Regions from separate parts of the Streptomyces sp. NPDC102406 genome, predicted to be linked through region 2. Evidence: riboswitches for the same ligand, from Rfam matches in the RefSeq annotation. Region 2 holds a riboswitch; the other holds the start of a gene.

Region 1 (8,526 bases), 1.3 Mb from region 2:
AGAGAACCTGCCCACCGAGCAGGAGACCGGGCACGGTTCCTCGGTAGCGGTGAAGGACGACCCCTTCGCCGACCCGGGGCTGCCGGAGCACGAGCACCGGATCCAGGACATCGAGGAACGGGCCGCGAAGCGGTCCGAGCGCGTCGTGGCGATGCTGTTCACGATCTCGATGCTGGCCACCGTCGCCTTCATCGCCTCGTACGTCACCATCGACGTCGACAAGATCATCTACGTCTTCCCCATCGGTCACATCAGCGCGCTCAACTTCGCGCTGGGCCTGACCCTCGGCGTAGCCCTGTTCTGCATCGGCGCGGGCGCGGTCCACTGGGCCCGCACCCTGATGTCCGACGTCGAGGTCGCCTCCGAGCGTCACCCGATCGAGGCCGCGCCGGAGGTCAAGGCGCAGGTCCTCGCGGACTTCGCCGACGGTGCGCGCGAGTCGCAGTTCGGCCGGCGCAAGCTGATCCGCAACACGCTCTTCGGCGCGCTCGCCCTGGTGCCCCTCTCCGGAGTCGTCCTTCTTCGTGACCTCGGCCCGCTGCCGGGCACGAAGCTGCGCCACACGGCGTGGAAGAAGGGCAAGAAGCTCGTCAACATGAACACGAACGAGCCGCTGCGTGCCTCGGACATCGCGGTCGGTTCGCTCACCTTCGCCAAGCCCGAGGGCGTGGAGGAGCACGACGAGGACTTCCAGCAGGTCATGGGCAAGGCCGCGCTGATGCTGGTCCGCATCCAGCCGGAAAACATCAAGGACAAGCGCGAGCTCGAGTGGTCCCACGAGGGCGTCGTCGCGTACTCGAAGATCTGCACCCACGTCGGTTGCCCGATCTCCCTGTACGAGCAGCAGACGCACCACGTGCTGTGCCCGTGCCACCAGTCCACCTTCGACCTCTCCGACGGTGCGCGGGTGATCTTCGGTCCGGCCGGTCACGCTCTGCCGCAGCTGCGCATCGGCGTCGACTCCGAGGGTTACCTCGAGGCGCTGGGCGACTTCGATGAGCCCGTCGGTCCTGCCTTCTGGGAGCGCGGATGAGTACTACGACCACCAACGAGAGCCCTTCTCGCGAGAAGGCACCGGCCGGCGAGCGCGTCGCCGACTGGGCGGACGGCCGCCTGGGGATCTACTCCCTGGCCAAGTCCAACATGCGCAAGATCTTCCCGGACCACTGGTCCTTCATGCTCGGCGAGATCTGCATGTACAGCTTCATCATCATCATCCTCACGGGTGTGTATCTGACGCTGTTCTTCCACCCCTCGATGAACGAGGTGGAGTACAGCGGCAGCTACGTCCCGCTCCAGGGACAGATGATGTCCGAGGCGTTCAACTCGACCATGCACATCTCCTTCGATGTGCGCGGTGGTCTGCTGATCCGGCAGATCCACCACTGGGCCGCGTTGATCTTCGTCGCCGCCATGATGATCCACATGATGCGCGTCTTCTTCACGGGCGCGTTCCGCAAGCCGCGTGAGGTCAACTGGCTGTTCGGCTGGCTGCTGCTGGTGCTCTCGCTGTTCACCGGCTTCACCGGCTACTCGCTCCCCGACGACCTGCTGTCGGGTACGGGTGTGCGGTTCATCGAGGGCGTGCTGCTGTCGATCCCGATCGTCGGCACGTACATCTCGTTCTTCGTCTTCGGCGGCGAGTTCCCGGGCGGCGACTTCATCGCGCGGTTCTACTCGGTCCACATCCTGCTGCTGCCGGGCATCATGCTCGGCCTGATGGTGGCGCACCTGATCCTGGTCTTCTACCACAAGCACACGCAGTTCGCGGGCCCCGGAAAGACGAACAAGAACGTCGTCGGCATGCCGCTGCTCCCGGTCTACATGGCCAAGGCGGGTGGCTTCTTCTTCCTGGTCTTCGGTGTCATCGCCGCGATCGCCGCGATCGCCTCGATCAACCCGATCTGGGCCATGGGCCCGTACCGCCCGGACCAGGTGTCCACCGGTGCGCAGCCCGACTGGTACATGGGCTTCGCCGAGGGTCTGGTCCGTGTGATGCCGGGCTGGGAGATCAACCTGTGGGGCCACACGCTCGTCCTGGGTGTGTTCATCCCGATCGTGATCTTCCCGCTGGTCCTGGTGGCCATCGCCGTGTACCCGTTCGTCGAGGCGTGGGTCACCGGTGACAAGCGCGAGCACCACATCCTCGACCGGCCGCGCAACACCCCGACCCGTACCGGGTTCGGTGTGGCCTGGCTGACGGCGTACTTCGTGATGCTGATCGGTGGTGGAAACGACCTCTGGGCGACCCACTTCCACCTGTCGATCAATGCGATCACCTGGTTCGTGCGCATCGGGTTCTTCGTCATCCCGGTCCTCGCGTTCATCGCCACCAAGCGGATCTGCCTCGGCCTCCAGCGCCGCGACCGGGACAAGGTGCTGCACGGACGCGAGTCCGGCATCATCAAGCGCCTGCCGCACGGTGAGTTCATCGAGGTGCACGAGCCGCTCGACCCCGGGGCGCTGCACACGCTCACCGCGCACGAGCAGTACCAGCCGGTCGAGATCGGCCCCTCGGTCGACGAGAACGGTGTCGAGCGCAAGGTCTCGCGCCTCCAGAAGGCCCGCGCCAAGCTCTCGAAGGGCTTCTACGGGGAGAACAACCAGATCCCCAAGCCCACCGCCGAGGAGTACAAGGAGATCACCAGCGGCCACGGCCACCACTGATCTCTGAACTGTCCGCCACGGCAGGAGCCCTCGTCCAGGCACTGGACGGGGGCTCTTTGCCGTCCCCGCGGCTCGATAGGGTGGCTTCGTTCCACCCCAGGACGACGACAACAGGAGCGGCCATGAGCGCTTTGCACCCCGCTGGAGGCGACACCGCGGCGGGCCGTTCCTGGCCCACCGTCCTCAACGGACTCCTGGAGGGCCGTGACCAGAGCGCCGACGACACCGCGTGGGCGATGGACCGCATCATGACCGGTGAGGCGACCGACGCGCAGATCGCCGCCTTCGTGGTCGCCCTGCGCGCCAAGGGCGAGACCGTCCAGGAGATCACCGGTCTCGTACGCGGCATGTACGAGCACGCCAACACCATCGAGGTGCCCGGCGAGACCGTCGACATCGTGGGGACCGGCGGGGACGGGGCGAAGACCGTCAACATCTCCACCATGTCCGCCATCGTGGTCGCGGGAGCGGGCGCCAAGGTCGTCAAGCACGGCAACCGGGCCGCCTCGTCGGCGTCGGGATCGTCGGACGTCCTGGAGAAGCTGGGCGTCAACCTCGACCTGCCGCCGTCCCGCGTCCCCGAGGTCGCGGAGGAAGCCGGCATCACCTTCTGCTTCGCGGTCAAGTTCCATCCCGCGCTGCGGTACGCGGGCGCGGCCCGCGGCCAGATCGGCATTCGCACCGTCTTCAACCTCCTGGGCCCGCTGACCAACCCGGCCCGGGTGAGGGCGCAGGCGGTCGGGGTCGCCGATCCGAGGATGGCGCCCGTGGTGGCGGGGGTCTTCGCCGAACGCGGCAACTCCTCCCTGGTGTTCCGCGGTGACGACGGACTCGACGAGCTGACCGTCACCGGCACCTCGCGCGTGTGGGTCGTACGCGACGGGGCCGTGCGCGAAGAGGTCTTCGACCCGAGGGACGTGGGCATCGAGACGGTGCCGATCGAGGCGCTGCGGGGCGGCGACCCGTCGTTCAACGCCGAGGTGGCCCGGCGCCTCCTCGACGGGGAGCGGGGGCCGGTCCGTGACGCCGTACTGCTGAACTCCGCCGCCGCGCTCGTCGCCGTACGGCCCGTCGGCGGGACACTCGCCGAGCAGATCAGGGCCGGGATGGACCGCGCGGCCGAGTCGATCGACTCCGGCGCGGCGAAGGCCGCCCTGGAGCGATGGGTGGCGGCCAGCAACCGCTGACCGCCCGGGGCGCAGTCCGGATCGTGGACTGCGCCCTTGCCGTATCGGAAACGTGTGGCAAGATGCTTTCCAAGGTCATGAGTGACAGCGATCGAGGCCCCAGCCCGCTGTCCGGCAACCCTCCGTCCGTGGCGGGGTGCCCTGGGTGAAGACCAGGCCGTACGCAGCAAGGCGTATGGCAAGCGCGGACCCCTCGCGAATCCCCAGGGGTCCTGGTCGTCGAGGGAGCAGTCTCGTGAGCAAGCGAATGTGCTAGGGCCGAGCGGCCCCTTCTCCACCAACACCCTCCGTGTGGCCCTCTGTCCGCCATGCGTCGAGGTCAATTCCCGTACGCAGTAAGCCCGTTGGGGCTGCCGTGCGGGCTCGTACCGCCACTTCGCCTTGTCCTTCGCCTTGTCCTGCCGGGAGTCAGACATGTCCGCTCACCCTGTCACCGCCACCGCCACCGCCACCGCCACCGCCACCGCCTGCGCCGAGTCCGCCGACCCCGCCTGCGCGGCCCCGCTGCCCGTGCTCGGCCGGGACGTGACCGTGCCGCTCGTCACCGGTGGCGAGGTGACGTACGCCGCCCTCGACTACGCCGCCAGCGCCCCGGCCCTCCAGCGCGTGTGGGACGACGTCGCCGCCTACGCCCCGTACTACGGCAGCGTCCACCGCGGCGCCGGATACCTCTCCCAGCTCTCGACCGACCTGTTCGAGAACTCCCGGGCCACCGTCGCCGCGTTCCTCGACTGCCGCGAGGACGACCAGGTCGTCTTCACCCGCTCCACCACCGACTCGCTCAACCTGCTCGCCGCCGCGCTCCCCGCCGACTGCCAGGTGTTCGTCTTCGAGACGGAGCACCACGCGTCGCTGCTGCCCTGGCGCGACGCCCGGGTGACCTACCTGAACGCGCCGCGCACCCCGGGCGAGGCCGTCGCGACCCTGGAGCGGGCCCTCGCCGACCGCGACCCCCACGGCCCGGCCCTCGTCTGCGTCACCGGCGCCTCCAACGTCACCGGTGAACTGTGGCCCGTACGGGAACTGGCCGCCGCCGCGCACGCGCACGGCGCCCGCATCGTGCTCGACGCCGCCCAGCTCGCCCCCCACCACCCGGTCTCCTTGCGCGACCTCGACGTCGACTGGATCGCCTTCTCCGGGCACAAGCTGTACGCCCCGTTCGGCAGCGGGGTGCTCGCCGGACGCGCCGACTGGCTGCGCGCCTCCGAGCCCTACCTCGCCGGTGGCGGCGCCTCCCGCAAGGTCGCCCGGCGCGCCGACGGCGGCGTGGACGTGGAGTGGCACGACAGCGCCGCCCGGCACGAGGCCGGCTCGCCCAACGTCATCGGCGTGTACTCCATCGCCTCCGCCTGCAAGGCACTGACCGAGGCCGGTTTCGACCGCCTGGTCGCCCGTGAGCAGTACCTGATCCGCAAGGTGCGGGAAGGGCTCGCGGAGGTGCCCGAGGTGAAGGTGCTGTCCCTGTTCGGGGACGACGCGCCGCGCGTCGGCGTGATCTCGTTCGTCGTCGAGGGATGGAACTCCTCGCACTTCGCCGCCGCGCTCTCCGCCGAGTACGGGATCGGCGTGCGGGACGGCCTGTTCTGCGCCCACCCGCTGGTGCGCACGCTGCTCGGCTCCGACCCGGGGACCCAGGGCGAGTGCGGGGCGCCGGAGGCCGCCCCCGGGGAGAAGTCGCTGAACGCGATCCGGGTCAGCTTCGGTGCCGGCACCCCGGACGAGCACGTGGAGCGGTTCGTGGGCGCCGTACGGGAACTGGTCCGCGACGGTGCCAAGTGGCAGTACCGCACCGAGGACGGGCGCTGCGTCCCGTCGGTGTGAGACCGCCCCGGGGCACCGGCCGGGCGGGCCCCGTCAGGAATCCAGGCCGATCGAGAAGGCCGCCTCCAGGTCGTGCTGCGAGTACGTCCGGAAGGCGACGTGCGTGTCCGTCACCTCGACGCCGGGGATCTTGCTGATCCGCCCCGGGATGATCTCCGCGAGGTCCTCGTGGCGCCGTACCCGGACCATGGCGATCAGGTCGTACGTCCCGGTGACGGAGAAGACCTCGCTGACGGAGGACAGCGCAGCGATGGACTCCGCGATCTCGGGGATCCGGTCGACACTGGTCTTGATCAGAACGATCGCTGTGATCACGGTTGCTTCTCTTCCTCGGGGGCCTGGGGGCTTCACTGTAGGACGAGACCCGCCGGGCGGGCACGCAGGGCCTCGACAATGCGGCCTCTCGGCCGGTCAGGTCAGCGAGGGCGCGGAACCATCGGCAGCGGCCCGGCGGTCAAGCTCATCTCGGCGCGTGGCGAGACCGTGGCGCCCGGCACGGGACGCAGCCGCCAGCGGGACGCGAGTGTGGCCAGCGCGAGCGTCGCCTCCGTCATTCCGAAGACGTCGCCGATGCACTTGCGGCTGCCCCCGCCGAACGGCAGGTACGAGCCGCGAGCGACGTCCTGCGCCCGCTCGGGCAGCCAGCGGTCCGGGTCGAACACCTCCGGGCGCGGGAAGAGTTCCGGGATGCGGTGGATGACATAGGGGCTGATCAGCACGTCCGCCCCGACCGGCAACCGGTGGCCTCCCAACTCGGTGGGCTCGGTGGTCGTCCTGGTGAACATCCACGCGGGTGGGTACAGCCGCAGGGTCTCGGTGAAGATCCGCTGGGTGTGGGCGAGCTTCGGGATGTCCGCGTAGGTCGGGATCCGGCCGCTCAGCACCTCGTCGACCTCGGCGTGCAGCCGTGCCTCCGCCTCGGGGTGAGCAGCCAGCAGGTGCCAGGCCCACGTCAGGGCGCTCGCGGTGGTCTCCACCCCGGCCAGCAGCAATGTCATGACCTGGTCGTGGACCTCCTGGTCGGTCATCGCGCCGCCGTCCTCCTCGTCCCGCGCGGCCAGCAGCGCCGACAGCAGGTCACCGCGGTCCTCGCCGGAGCGCCGGTAGTCCCCGACGATGCCGTCGATGAGGGTGTGCAGCCGGGCGAGCGCGGCGTCGAACTCCCGGTTGGCGGCCAGCGGCAGCTTGGCCAGCACACCGGTCGGGTCCACCGCCCGGCGGAACGCGCCGCGCACCATGACGGGCAGGCTGCGCTGGATCTCCGCCACCGAGTGCGGTGCCATCTCCGTCGAGAACAGAGCCCGGGCTGTCACGCGCGCGGTCAGCGCCTGCATCGCGTCACCGACATCGACGGGTCGCCCCGCCCGCCAGGTCTCCGCGTGCGCCGCGCACTCTTTCTCCATAACCTCGGCGTACGTGGCTATGCGTGCCGTGTGGAAGGCGGGCTGGACCATGCGCCGCTGGCGGCGGTGGTCGGCCCAGTCCGAGGTGATGAGCCCGTTGCCCAGGATGGGACGGGCCTTCTCCTTCACCGGTCCGCCGGTGTCGTAGACCCGCGCGTTCACCAGTACCTGCTGCACCAGCTCCGGATGGCAGGGCAGGTAGGTGGGCTTGCTGCCGAGCCGCAGTTCGACCAGGTCCCCGAGGGCGGGCAGCCCGGCCAGGAACTCCAGCGGACGGCGCGCCAGGGACAACGCGTGGCCCACGAGCGGCAGTCGGTGCGGCGCTGTGGCGAACCGCCAGTCGCGCCCGGTGTCGGATGGGTTCTTCATGCCGCGAGTGCCTCCGGTGACGGTGACGGAGAGGGGGTTCGGGGGACAGGGAAGGGGTGCTGCCCAGGTCAGCGGCGTTCCAGCATCATGGGCAGAGGGCCTGCCTCCAAGGTGGCCTTCGGCTCCAGGTGCAGCCGGGCGCCGGGTGCGGGGCGCAGCCGCCAGCGCGCGGCGACGGTCGCGACGATCAACGCGGTCTCGGTGAGCGCGAGCACGTCACCGATGCACTTGTGGCTGCCCGCGCCGAACGGCAGCAGCGCCCCGCGGGGCACCTGCGCGAGCCGTTCGCCTTCCCAGCGCCCGGGGTCGAAGGTCTCCGGGTCGGGGAAGAGGTCGGGGTTGTGGTGCAGCGCGTAGGCGCTGTAGAGGATCATCGTCCGGGCGGGGATCGGCCGGCCGCCCAGCTCGACGTCCTGTGCCGTGACCCGCATCGCCATCCAGGACGGCGGGTACAGGCGCAGCGCCTCGGTGATCACATTGCGGGTGTAGGGCAGGGCGGGAAGGTCGTCATAACCGGGGACACGTCCACCCAGCGCCTCGTCCACCTCGGCGTGCAGGTGTTTTTCGACGTCGGGCAAGGTGCTCAGCAGGTGGAAGACGAAGGCGAGGGTGGAGGCGGTGGTCTCGCTGCCGGCGACGAGGAAGGTGACGACCTGGTCCAGGACCTGGTCGTCGTCCAGGCTCTCCCCGGTCTCGGGGTGTTCCGCCCGCAGCAGCGTGGACAGCAGGTCGCCGTGGTCCGCGTCGGACCGGCGCCGGACGGCGATCATGTCCGCCACGATCTGCCGCAGCCGTCTGTTGGCATGGTCGTAGGCGCGGTTGCCCGGCGTGGGCAGCTTCTCCATGATGCCCAGCGGAGCGACGGTGCGCTTGTAGATGCCGTGGGAGACCGTGCGCAGGCACTGCCTGGCCTCCTCGATGGTGTCCTCGTCGAGCCCGGTGGAGAACAGGGTGCGAGCGGCGACCCGCATGAGCAGGGCGTGCATGGCGTCGCTGATGTCCCGGATCTCCCCCGGCCGCCACGCGTCGGTGACGGTACGGGTGTCCTCGGCCACCGCCGTCGTATAGGCGGCGATCTT
Region 2 (8,526 bases):
TCCGCCGCGGTGGCCTTCTCGTCGCCGCTCGCGGCCTGCCAGGCCAGGGTCACGGCGGAGGCGGACGCGTACCGCTCCAGGCAGCCGCGCCGGCCGCAGCCGCACGGCAGCCCGCCGGGGCGCACGACCACATGGCCGATCTCGCCCGCCGAACCGTGCGCGCCGGGCTCGATGCGCCCCTCGATGCCGATGGCGCCCGCGATGCCGGTGCCCAGCGGCAGGAACAGGAACCGGTCGGTGTCCTTGCCCGCGCCGAGCCTTCCCTCGCCCAGGCCGCCGGTGCGCACGTCGTGGCCGAGGGCGACCGGGATACCGCCGAGCCGCTCGCTGAGCAGGGCCCGCATCGGCACGTCCCGCCAGCCCAGGTTGGCGGCGAACAGGGCGATGCCGTTCGCCTCGTCGAGGACGCCGGGCACGGCGACCCCGGCCGCCACCGCGGGTCCCCCGAAGTGCTCCTCGCCGTAGGCGCGCAGCTCGGCGGCGAAGCCGAGGATGGTCTCGACGACCGCCTCGGGGCCGCGTTCGCGCAGGGTCGCTCGGCGCGCCTGATGCAGCAGCGTGCCGTCCGCCCCGACCAGGGCGGCCTTCATCCCGGTGCCGCCCACGTCCAGGGCGATGACATGTTCCACGGGGCACAGTGTCGCGCGAAGACCCTTGAGAGGTCTAGTCCATTCGCATGGATCTTGCGCCGGTACCGCCCTGTTGCCGGTGTGAGATCAGGGTGGTGTAGACCTTAAGGTTCGGTGCGGGCCCGGGGGACCCCCGGAGAACCCGCGACATCACACGTGACACACATACGAGGGTGGGAACAGCGGTGCAGCGGCACATCACCGGTCTGATAGCGGCGACGGCCGCACTGGGCATGGCGGGCGCGCTCACCGCCTGCGGCGGCTCGGGCTCGGGCGACGTCACGCTCAAGCTCGTCGCCGCCGACTACGGCGACTCCGCGGGCAACAGCACGCAGAAGTACTGGGACAAGCTGACCGCCGCGTACGAGAAGGACCACCCGGGCGTCGACGTCCAGGTCGACGTCTACTCGTGGAACGACGTCGACGCCAAGGTCAAGACCATGGTCGACGAGGGCCACGCCCCGGACCTGGCACAGATCGGCGCCTACGCGGACTACGCGGCGGACGGCAGGCTCTACCGCGTCGGCGACCTGCTCAACGTCCCGACCCAGGCCGACTTCCTGTCCCAGCTCGCCGACGCGGGCAAGGTCGACAGCACCCAGTACGGCATGCCGTTCGCCTCCTCCACCAGGCTGCTGTTCTACAACAAGAAGCTGTTCAAGGACGCGGGCATCACCCCGCCCACCACCTGGGCCGAACTGGCCGCCGACGCCAAGGCGCTCAAGGCGGACGGGGTGAAGACCCCTTACGCGCTGCCGCTGGGCCGTGAGGAGGCCCAGGCCGAGACCATGATCTGGATGCTGAGCGGCGGGGACGGCTACACCGACGACGTCGGCTCGTACACCATCGACTCCAAGCAGAACGTCGCGACGTTCGACTGGCTCAAGACCAACCTCGTAGACAAGGGACTGACCGGCCCCACCGCGCCCGGCAAGCTGAACCGGGCCGACGCCTTCGCCGCGTTCGCCAAGGGCGAGGTCGGCATGCTCAACGGCCACCCCACGCTGATGGGGATGGCCGCGAAGCAGGGCGTCGACTACGGCACCGTGCCGCTGCCCGGTCCGAACGGGCAGGCCAGGTCCACGATGGGCGTCGCCGACTGGATGATGGCCTTCAAGCAGAACGGCCACCGCGAGCAGGTCGGCGACTTCCTCAACTACGTCTACAGCGAGAAGAACGTCCTGGAGTTCTCCCGCGAGTACGACCTGCTGCCCGTCACCACCAGCGCCTCCGAGGCCATGTCGGCCGCCCAGGAGGACAAGAAGCTCTGGCCGTTCCTCGAGAGCCTGCCCAACGCCGAGATCTACCCCGTCGGCAAGACGTCCTGGGCGTCGGTCAGCGCCGAGATCAAGGACCAGGTCGGCACCGCCGTCACCGCGAACAACAGCGCGGGCGCCGTGCTCGGCCGCATCCAGAACCAGGCGGCGGCAGCCGAGGCCGCCGAGTAACGTGACCGGCATGGAGTCCCGCCCCCCTCTCGGACAGCGCGAGCGCGCGGTGCTCGCGTTCGAGGGGCGCGGGTGGGAGTCGCCGGGCGCCAAGGAGCGGGCGATCCGCGAGGAGCTGGACCTGGCGCCCGTGCGCTACTACCAGCTCCTGAACGCGCTCCTCGACGATCCCAGGGCCCTGGAGCTGGCACCGGTGACGGTGAACCGGCTGCGCCGGGTGCGGGACGGCAAGCGCCGCGAGCGCTGAGCCCGGGTCCCCGCGCCGCCCCGGGCGCGGATAAGGTCGGTCCTATGGTGAGCCACCAGGACGACCTTTGGACCCCGACCACCACCGCCGGGCGCGACGGCCTGGCCGCCATCGTCGCGCGCCCCGGGCGGAGCGTCATCGCCGTCGACTTCGACGGGACGCTGGCCCCCATCGTCGCCGACCCCGAGCAGGCCCGCGCACACCCCGACGCGGTACCGGCGCTCGCCGCGCTGGCGCCCCGCGTCGCCTCCGTCGCCGTCATCACCGGGCGGCCCGCGGGCGTCGCGGTGCGCAACGGCGCGTTCGAGGGCGTCCCCGGCCTGGAGCACCTCGTCGTCCTCGGCCACTACGGCGCCGAGCGCTGGGACGCCGCCACCGGCACCGTGCGAGCCCCCGCGCCGCACCCCGGAGTCGCCGCCGTGCGCTCCGAACTCCCGGGCGTACTCGGCGAGTTGGGCCTGTGGCATGACACGTACGTGGAGGAGAAGGGCCGGGCCGTCGCCGTCCACACCCGCCGCGCCAACGACCCGCAGGGCGCCTTCGAGACGCTGCGCGCGCCGCTGACCGCGCTCGCCGCGCGGCACGGCCTCGTCGTGGAGCCGGGCCGCATGGTCCTCGAACTGCGCCCGCCGGGCGTCGACAAGGGCGTGGCGCTCACCGAGTACGTCCGCGAGGCGGGCGCCGAGTCGGTGCTCTACGCGGGTGACGACCTCGGCGACCTCCCCGCGTTCGCGGCGGTCGAGAAGCTGCGCTCGGAGGGCATGCCGGGCGTGCTGGTCGCCGCCGACACGGTGATCTCCGAACTGGCCGAGCGAGCGGACCTGGTCCTCGACGGCCCCGCGGGCGTCGTGGCCCTCCTGACCCACCTGGGCCGGGCCGTGGGGGCCTGACGCTACGCGCGCCTGCCTGAGATGGCGCACGCGGTGCGCATCTCAGGGGCGCGGGGAACCGCGCGACCGGCCCCCACCGAACCCGCACCCGGCGACCGGCCGAGAACTACTCCCGCAGCGCCCCGAGCTGATCCAGGAACCACTGCCCGGGGGGCAGCGCGGTCCCGGCGGCAGCCAACCGCTTCGTGCGTTCGGCGCGTTCGTCCGCGGGCATGTCGAGCGCCGCGCCCAGCGCCTTCGCCGTCCCGGTGATGTCGTACGGGTTCACCACGAGCGCGTCCTCGCCCAGCTCCTCGAACGCCCCCGCCTCCCGCGACAGCACCAGCACGCACCCCTCCTCGGAGACGACCGGCACCTCCTTGGCGACGAGGTTCATGCCGTCGCGGATCGGGTTGACCAGAGCCACGTCCGCGAGCCGGTACGCCGCCAGCGAGCGCGCGAAATCGTCCTTGACGTGCAGCACGACCGGCGTCCAGCCCTCCGTGCCGAAACGGGCGTTGATGGCCTCGGCGACGCGTGACACCTCGTCGGTGTACTCCCGGTACACGGCGAGGTCCTGCCGCGAGGGGTAGGCGAACGCGACGTGCACGACCTTCTCGCGCAGCTCGGGCCGGTCCTCCAGGAGCAGTTCGTAGGCGCGCAGGCCCCGCACGATGTTCTTCGACAGCTCGGTCCTGTCCACCCGCACGATCACCTTGCGGCCCTCACCGACCTGCTCCCGCAGTGCGGCCAGCCGCTCCCCGACGTCCTCCCGGCCCGCGCGCTCACGCAGGAAGTCGGCGTCCGCACCGAGCCCGTGCACCCCGATCCGGGTCCCCGACGTGCCCCCGAGGATCCGCGTACAGCAGTCGGTGAAGGCGTCCGCCCAGCGGCGGGTCAGGAAGCCGAGCCGGTCCGCGCCGAGCATGCCCTTGAGGATCTGCTCGGCGATGTCGTCGGGCAGCATCCGGAAGTAGTCGACGGGCGCCCAGGGCGTGTGCGAGAAGTGCCCGATGCGCAGATCGCCGCGCAGTTCGCGCAGCATGCCGGGGACGAGCGTCAGGTGGTAGTCCTGCACGACGACGGTGGCGCCGGGCGCGGCCTCCTCGGCGAGGGCTTCGGCGAAGGCCCGGTTGTACGCCTCGTAGGCGGCCCACTGGCGGCGGAACTCCGGGCCGAACGACGGCTCCAGAGGCGTCTGGTACAGCATGTGGTGCACGAACCACAGCACCGAGTTGGCGATCCCGTTGTACGCGTCCGTGTGCACGGCGGCGTCGATGTCCAGCATCCGCACGCCCGGCTCGGCGACACCGCGCCGTACCGCCTCGCGGTCGCCGTCGGAGAGCGCCGCGCACACCCAGAGTTTGTCCTCGACGACGCTGAGCGCGGAGACCAGTCCGCCGCCGCCGCGCCTCGTCTCGATGGAACCGTCGTCACCGTCCTCGACGACGTACGAGACGGGGCCGCGATTGGACGCGACGAGAACCTCAGCAGCACCTTGCGTGGAAGCCATAGGGGCACGCTAGCCCGGCTCGCCCCGGTTCAAACGTACGGCCGGATTCCGTCAGGGGTCCGGCGTACCGCCGCGGCTACGCCACGCGGCGCCGCGCGTACTCGTCGATCTCCGCCATCGGGGGCCGCTCCGCCGTGTCCACCGTGTACGTCCTCGGTACGAACCCGTCGTCGCCCCGCTCGAACTGCGTCAGGACCGGCCGCACCAGATGGCCGCGGGCCAGCCGGAGCTGCGCCGTGCGGTAGATCGCCGCCGCCATCCGGCCGAGCGCCTGCCCGTCCTGGTGCCGGTGCTTGCGCACGCCCACGTCGACCTGGGCCAGCGCGTCCAGGCCCACGGTGTGCAGCGCGTCCACGAGCAGCCCGAGCTCGACGCCGTACCCGACGGGGAACGGCAGCCGTTCGAGGAGCGACCTGCGCGCCGCGTACTCCCCGCCCAGCGGCTGCACGAACCCGGCCAGGCGCGGCCAGTGCATGTTCAGGACCGGGCGGGCCAGCAGCTCGGTGACCCGGCCGCCCTGGCCGGCGGCGGAGCCCAGCGGCCGGTCGTACATGGCCTTCACGAAGCTCACGTCCGGGTCGGTGAGCAGCGGGCCGAGGATGCCGGTGACGAAGTCCGCCGAGAACTCCTTCAGGTCCGCGTCCACGAAGCACACGATGTCGCCGGAGGTGACGAACAACGACCGCCACAGCACCTCGCCCTTGCCGGGTAGGGCGGGGATGCGCGGCAGGACGCTGTCGCGGTGCACGACGCGCGCCCCGGCCGCCGCGGCCACCTCGGAGGTGCGGTCCGTGGAACCGGAGTCCAGGACCACCACCTCGTCGACGAGCGGCATGGCGGGGGTCATCAGCTCGCCCCTGATCACGGAGACGATGTCACCGACCGTCGCCTCCTCGTCGAGGGCGGGCAGGACGACACTGACGCGCTGTCCTGTGGCACGTTTCGCGGCGACGAGCTGATGCCGCGGGCGGTCGGCCACGGACCAGGAACGCCTGTTCAGCCAGGTCTCGACCTCTTCCAGCACGGTCAGGGTCCTTCCCTATGTGATCCATCTCGCGGTTCGGACGACTATCTCAAGGGTCCGGGCCTTCGGTTACAGTCTTGAACAACGTCGGTGACCATCGCATGTCGGGGTCGCCGCCGCCCACAATCGAATACCGCTCATCCAGAGGGGCAGAGGGATACGGCCCGTTGAAGCCCCGGCAACCCTCCAGCCGGTCTCGTCCGCGCATCGCAGTGCGCCCGCGAGGCTCCCGGCTAGGGAAGGTGCCAAATCCGTCTCGCGGCGAGATGCGCCGCGAGGAAGATGAGGAGAAAGGGCCTCGCCTCTCATGGCTGTACAGACCGTCGCCACCGCCGTCGCCACCACGGGCACCACCGCGAAGACCGTCGACCTGGGCCCCGCGTCCGGCCTCTCCTGCCGCGAGTGCGGCACCACCTTCGAGCTCGGGCCGATCTTCGCCTGCGTCGAGTGTTTCGGCCCCCTGGAAGTCGCCTACGACCTGCCCGTCGGCGACCCTGAGGCGCTCCGCGCGCGGATCGAGGCGGGCCCGGCCAACATCTGGCGCTACGCCCCGCTCCTGCCCGTCCCGGCCGACGTCGCCGAGAAGCCGAACCTGAACCCCGGCTGGACCAAGCTGGTCAAGGCCGACAACCTCGCCCGGGAGCTCGGCGTCGAGCCGGGCAAGCTGTTCGTCAAGGACGACTCGGGCAACCCCACGCACTCCTTCAAGGACCGCGTCGTCGCCCAGGCCATCGAGGCCGCGCGCGCCTTCGGCTTCACCACCCTGTCCTGCTCCTCGACGGGCAACCTGGCCGGCGCCGTGGGCGCCGCCGCCGCCCGCGCGGGCTTCCGCTCCTGCGTGTTCATCCCGCACGACCTGGAGCAGGGCAAGGTCGTCATGGCCGGTGTCTACGGCGGTGACCTCGTCGCCATCGAGGGCAACTACGACGACGTGAACCGCTTCTGCTCCGAGCTGATCGGCGACCCGCTGGGCGAGGGCTGGGGCTTCGTCAACGTGAACCTGCGCCCGTACTACGGCGAGGGCTCCAAGACGCTGGCCTACGAGATCTGCGAGCAGCTCGGCTGGCGGCTGCCCGACCAGCTCGTCATCCCCATCGCGTCCGGCTCCCAGTTCACCAAGATCGACAAGGGGCTCCAGGAGCTGATCAAGCTCGGCCTCGTCGAGGACAGGCCCTACAAGCTGTTCGGCGCCCAGGCCGAGGGCTGCTCGCCGGTCTCCGTCGCCTACAAGGGCGGCCACGACGTGGTGCGCCCGCAGAAGCCGGACACCATCGCCAAGTCGCTCGCCATCGGCAACCCGGCCGACGGGCCGTACGTCCTGGATATCGCCCGCCGAACGGGTGGCGCGGTGGAGGACGTGGACGACGAGCAGGTGGTCGAGGCGATCAAGCTGCTCGCGCAGACGGAGGGTGTCTTCGCGGAGACGGCCGGTGGAGTGACGGTCGGCGTCACCAAGAAGCTCATCGAGGCGGGCCTCATCGACCCGACGCTCACGACCGTCGTGCTCAACACGGGTGACGGTCTCAAGACGCTGGACGCCGTCGCCGAGTCCTCGCAGGCCACGGCGACGATCCGGCCGTCCCTCGACGCGTTCCGGGCCGCCGGCCTGGACCACTGAGCCATCCTCACTCGCACGCAGCCCAGCCTCAGGAGTCACCCAGCATGAGCGTCAAGGTCCGGATCCCCACCATTCTGCGTACCTACACCGGCGGGCAGGCCGAGGTGAGCGCCGAGGGCGCCACGCTCGGCGACGTCATCGCCGACCTGGAGAAGAACCACACCGGGATCGCCGCCCGCGTCCTGGACGACCAGGGCAAGCTGCGCCGCTTCGTCAACGTCTACGTCAACGACGACGACGTCCGCTTCGAGCAGGGCCTGGAGACGGCGACGCCGGACGGCGCCGGGGTCTCGATCATTCCCGCCGTCGCGGGCGGCTGATCTTTTCCGTTCCGCCCCGCGTCCTCCTTGTTGCCCCCTCCGCCGGAGAAGCGGAGGGGGCAATTCTGCATGGTTGAGCGCGGTACAGTTGGGAAAGCTGATTCGCTTCCGCCCGTGGCGCATGACGGGCGCATATGAGTTCTCGCGCGAGACGCGACAAGAAGCAGCCAAAGTGCCCCGCCCTTTCGGGCCTTTTATGGCATTTACCCGGCCCGACTTGCCCCGGGTTCCGGTGAGTTGGCCCGGTTCCCCCGATCGCGGCTGCCCAGAATTCTCGTCCGATTGACCTGTTGCAGACGGCAGTTGGGCAGATACATTCAGCCGCGGTCGACGCGTTCCGGCGCACACCCCAACGCTTGTGGGGGGGTGAGGTCTGACCCGGATCCGCGAAGTGCGGGTCTGTGCAAGGGCCAGTAATAGGGGAGTTAGGCATGGCTCAGGGCACCGTCAAGTGGTTCAACGCGGAGAAGGGGTACGGCTTCATCGCGGTCGACGGTGGTGCGGATGTATTCGTCCACTACAGCGCGATTCAGATGGACGGCTACCGCACCCTCGAAGAGGGTCAGCGAGTGGAATTCGAGATCTCGCAGGGCCAGAAGGGGCCGCAGGCCGACATGGTCCGCCTGGCCGCCGCCGGCTGAAGCGCGTCGCGACTGACTGAGGCTTCGTACGAGACGCAGGGTCCGTGTCCCCACCGGGGGCGCGGGCCCTTCGTGCTGCGCGCGCCCCCCGCGAATCTGTGGTAGCCGCTTGCACTCGCATGGGTCGAGTGCTAATCATTGGCTTAGCACTCTCCAGGTGAGAGTGACAGAACTTGGATCGGGTCGGTGAGGTCCGGGAGCCGGGTGGGGCAAGGAA

The links. Region 2 has a riboswitch for S-adenosylmethionine ahead of thrC (threonine synthase). Riboswitches for the same ligand answer to the same signal wherever they lie in the genome.
Region 1: it holds a riboswitch for S-adenosylmethionine, as region 2 does, so the genes downstream of both, ACIRF8_RS06665 (aminotransferase class V-fold PLP-dependent enzyme) here and thrC (threonine synthase) in region 2, are expected to answer to the same signal.

What each region holds. Positions count from the first base shown of each region.
Region 1 covers NZ_JBIWKP010000001.1:1,447,702-1,456,227, forward strand. The annotation lists gene ACIRF8_RS06650 (Rieske 2Fe-2S domain-containing protein) at 1-1,033, shown strand, start outside; gene ACIRF8_RS06655 (cytochrome bc complex cytochrome b subunit) at 1,030-2,667, shown strand; gene trpD (anthranilate phosphoribosyltransferase) at 2,790-3,854, shown strand; SAM riboswitch class IV at 3,928-4,045, shown strand; gene ACIRF8_RS06665 (aminotransferase class V-fold PLP-dependent enzyme) at 4,269-5,675, shown strand; gene ACIRF8_RS06670 (Lrp/AsnC family transcriptional regulator) at 5,709-5,990, opposite strand; gene ACIRF8_RS06675 (cytochrome P450) at 6,092-7,447, opposite strand; gene ACIRF8_RS06680 (cytochrome P450) at 7,516-8,526, opposite strand, start outside.
Region 2 covers NZ_JBIWKP010000001.1:120,234-128,759, forward strand. The annotation lists gene ACIRF8_RS00625 (ROK family protein) at 1-629, opposite strand, end outside; gene ACIRF8_RS00630 (ABC transporter substrate-binding protein) at 863-2,077, shown strand; gene ACIRF8_RS00635 (DUF3263 domain-containing protein) at 2,088-2,324, shown strand; gene otsB (trehalose-phosphatase) at 2,369-3,214, shown strand; gene ACIRF8_RS00645 (trehalose-6-phosphate synthase) at 3,321-4,706, opposite strand; gene ACIRF8_RS00650 (glucosyl-3-phosphoglycerate synthase) at 4,783-5,730, opposite strand; SAM riboswitch class I at 5,865-6,019, shown strand; gene thrC (threonine synthase) at 6,038-7,348, shown strand; gene ACIRF8_RS00660 (ubiquitin-like small modifier protein 1) at 7,393-7,668, shown strand; gene ACIRF8_RS00665 (cold-shock protein) at 8,100-8,309, shown strand.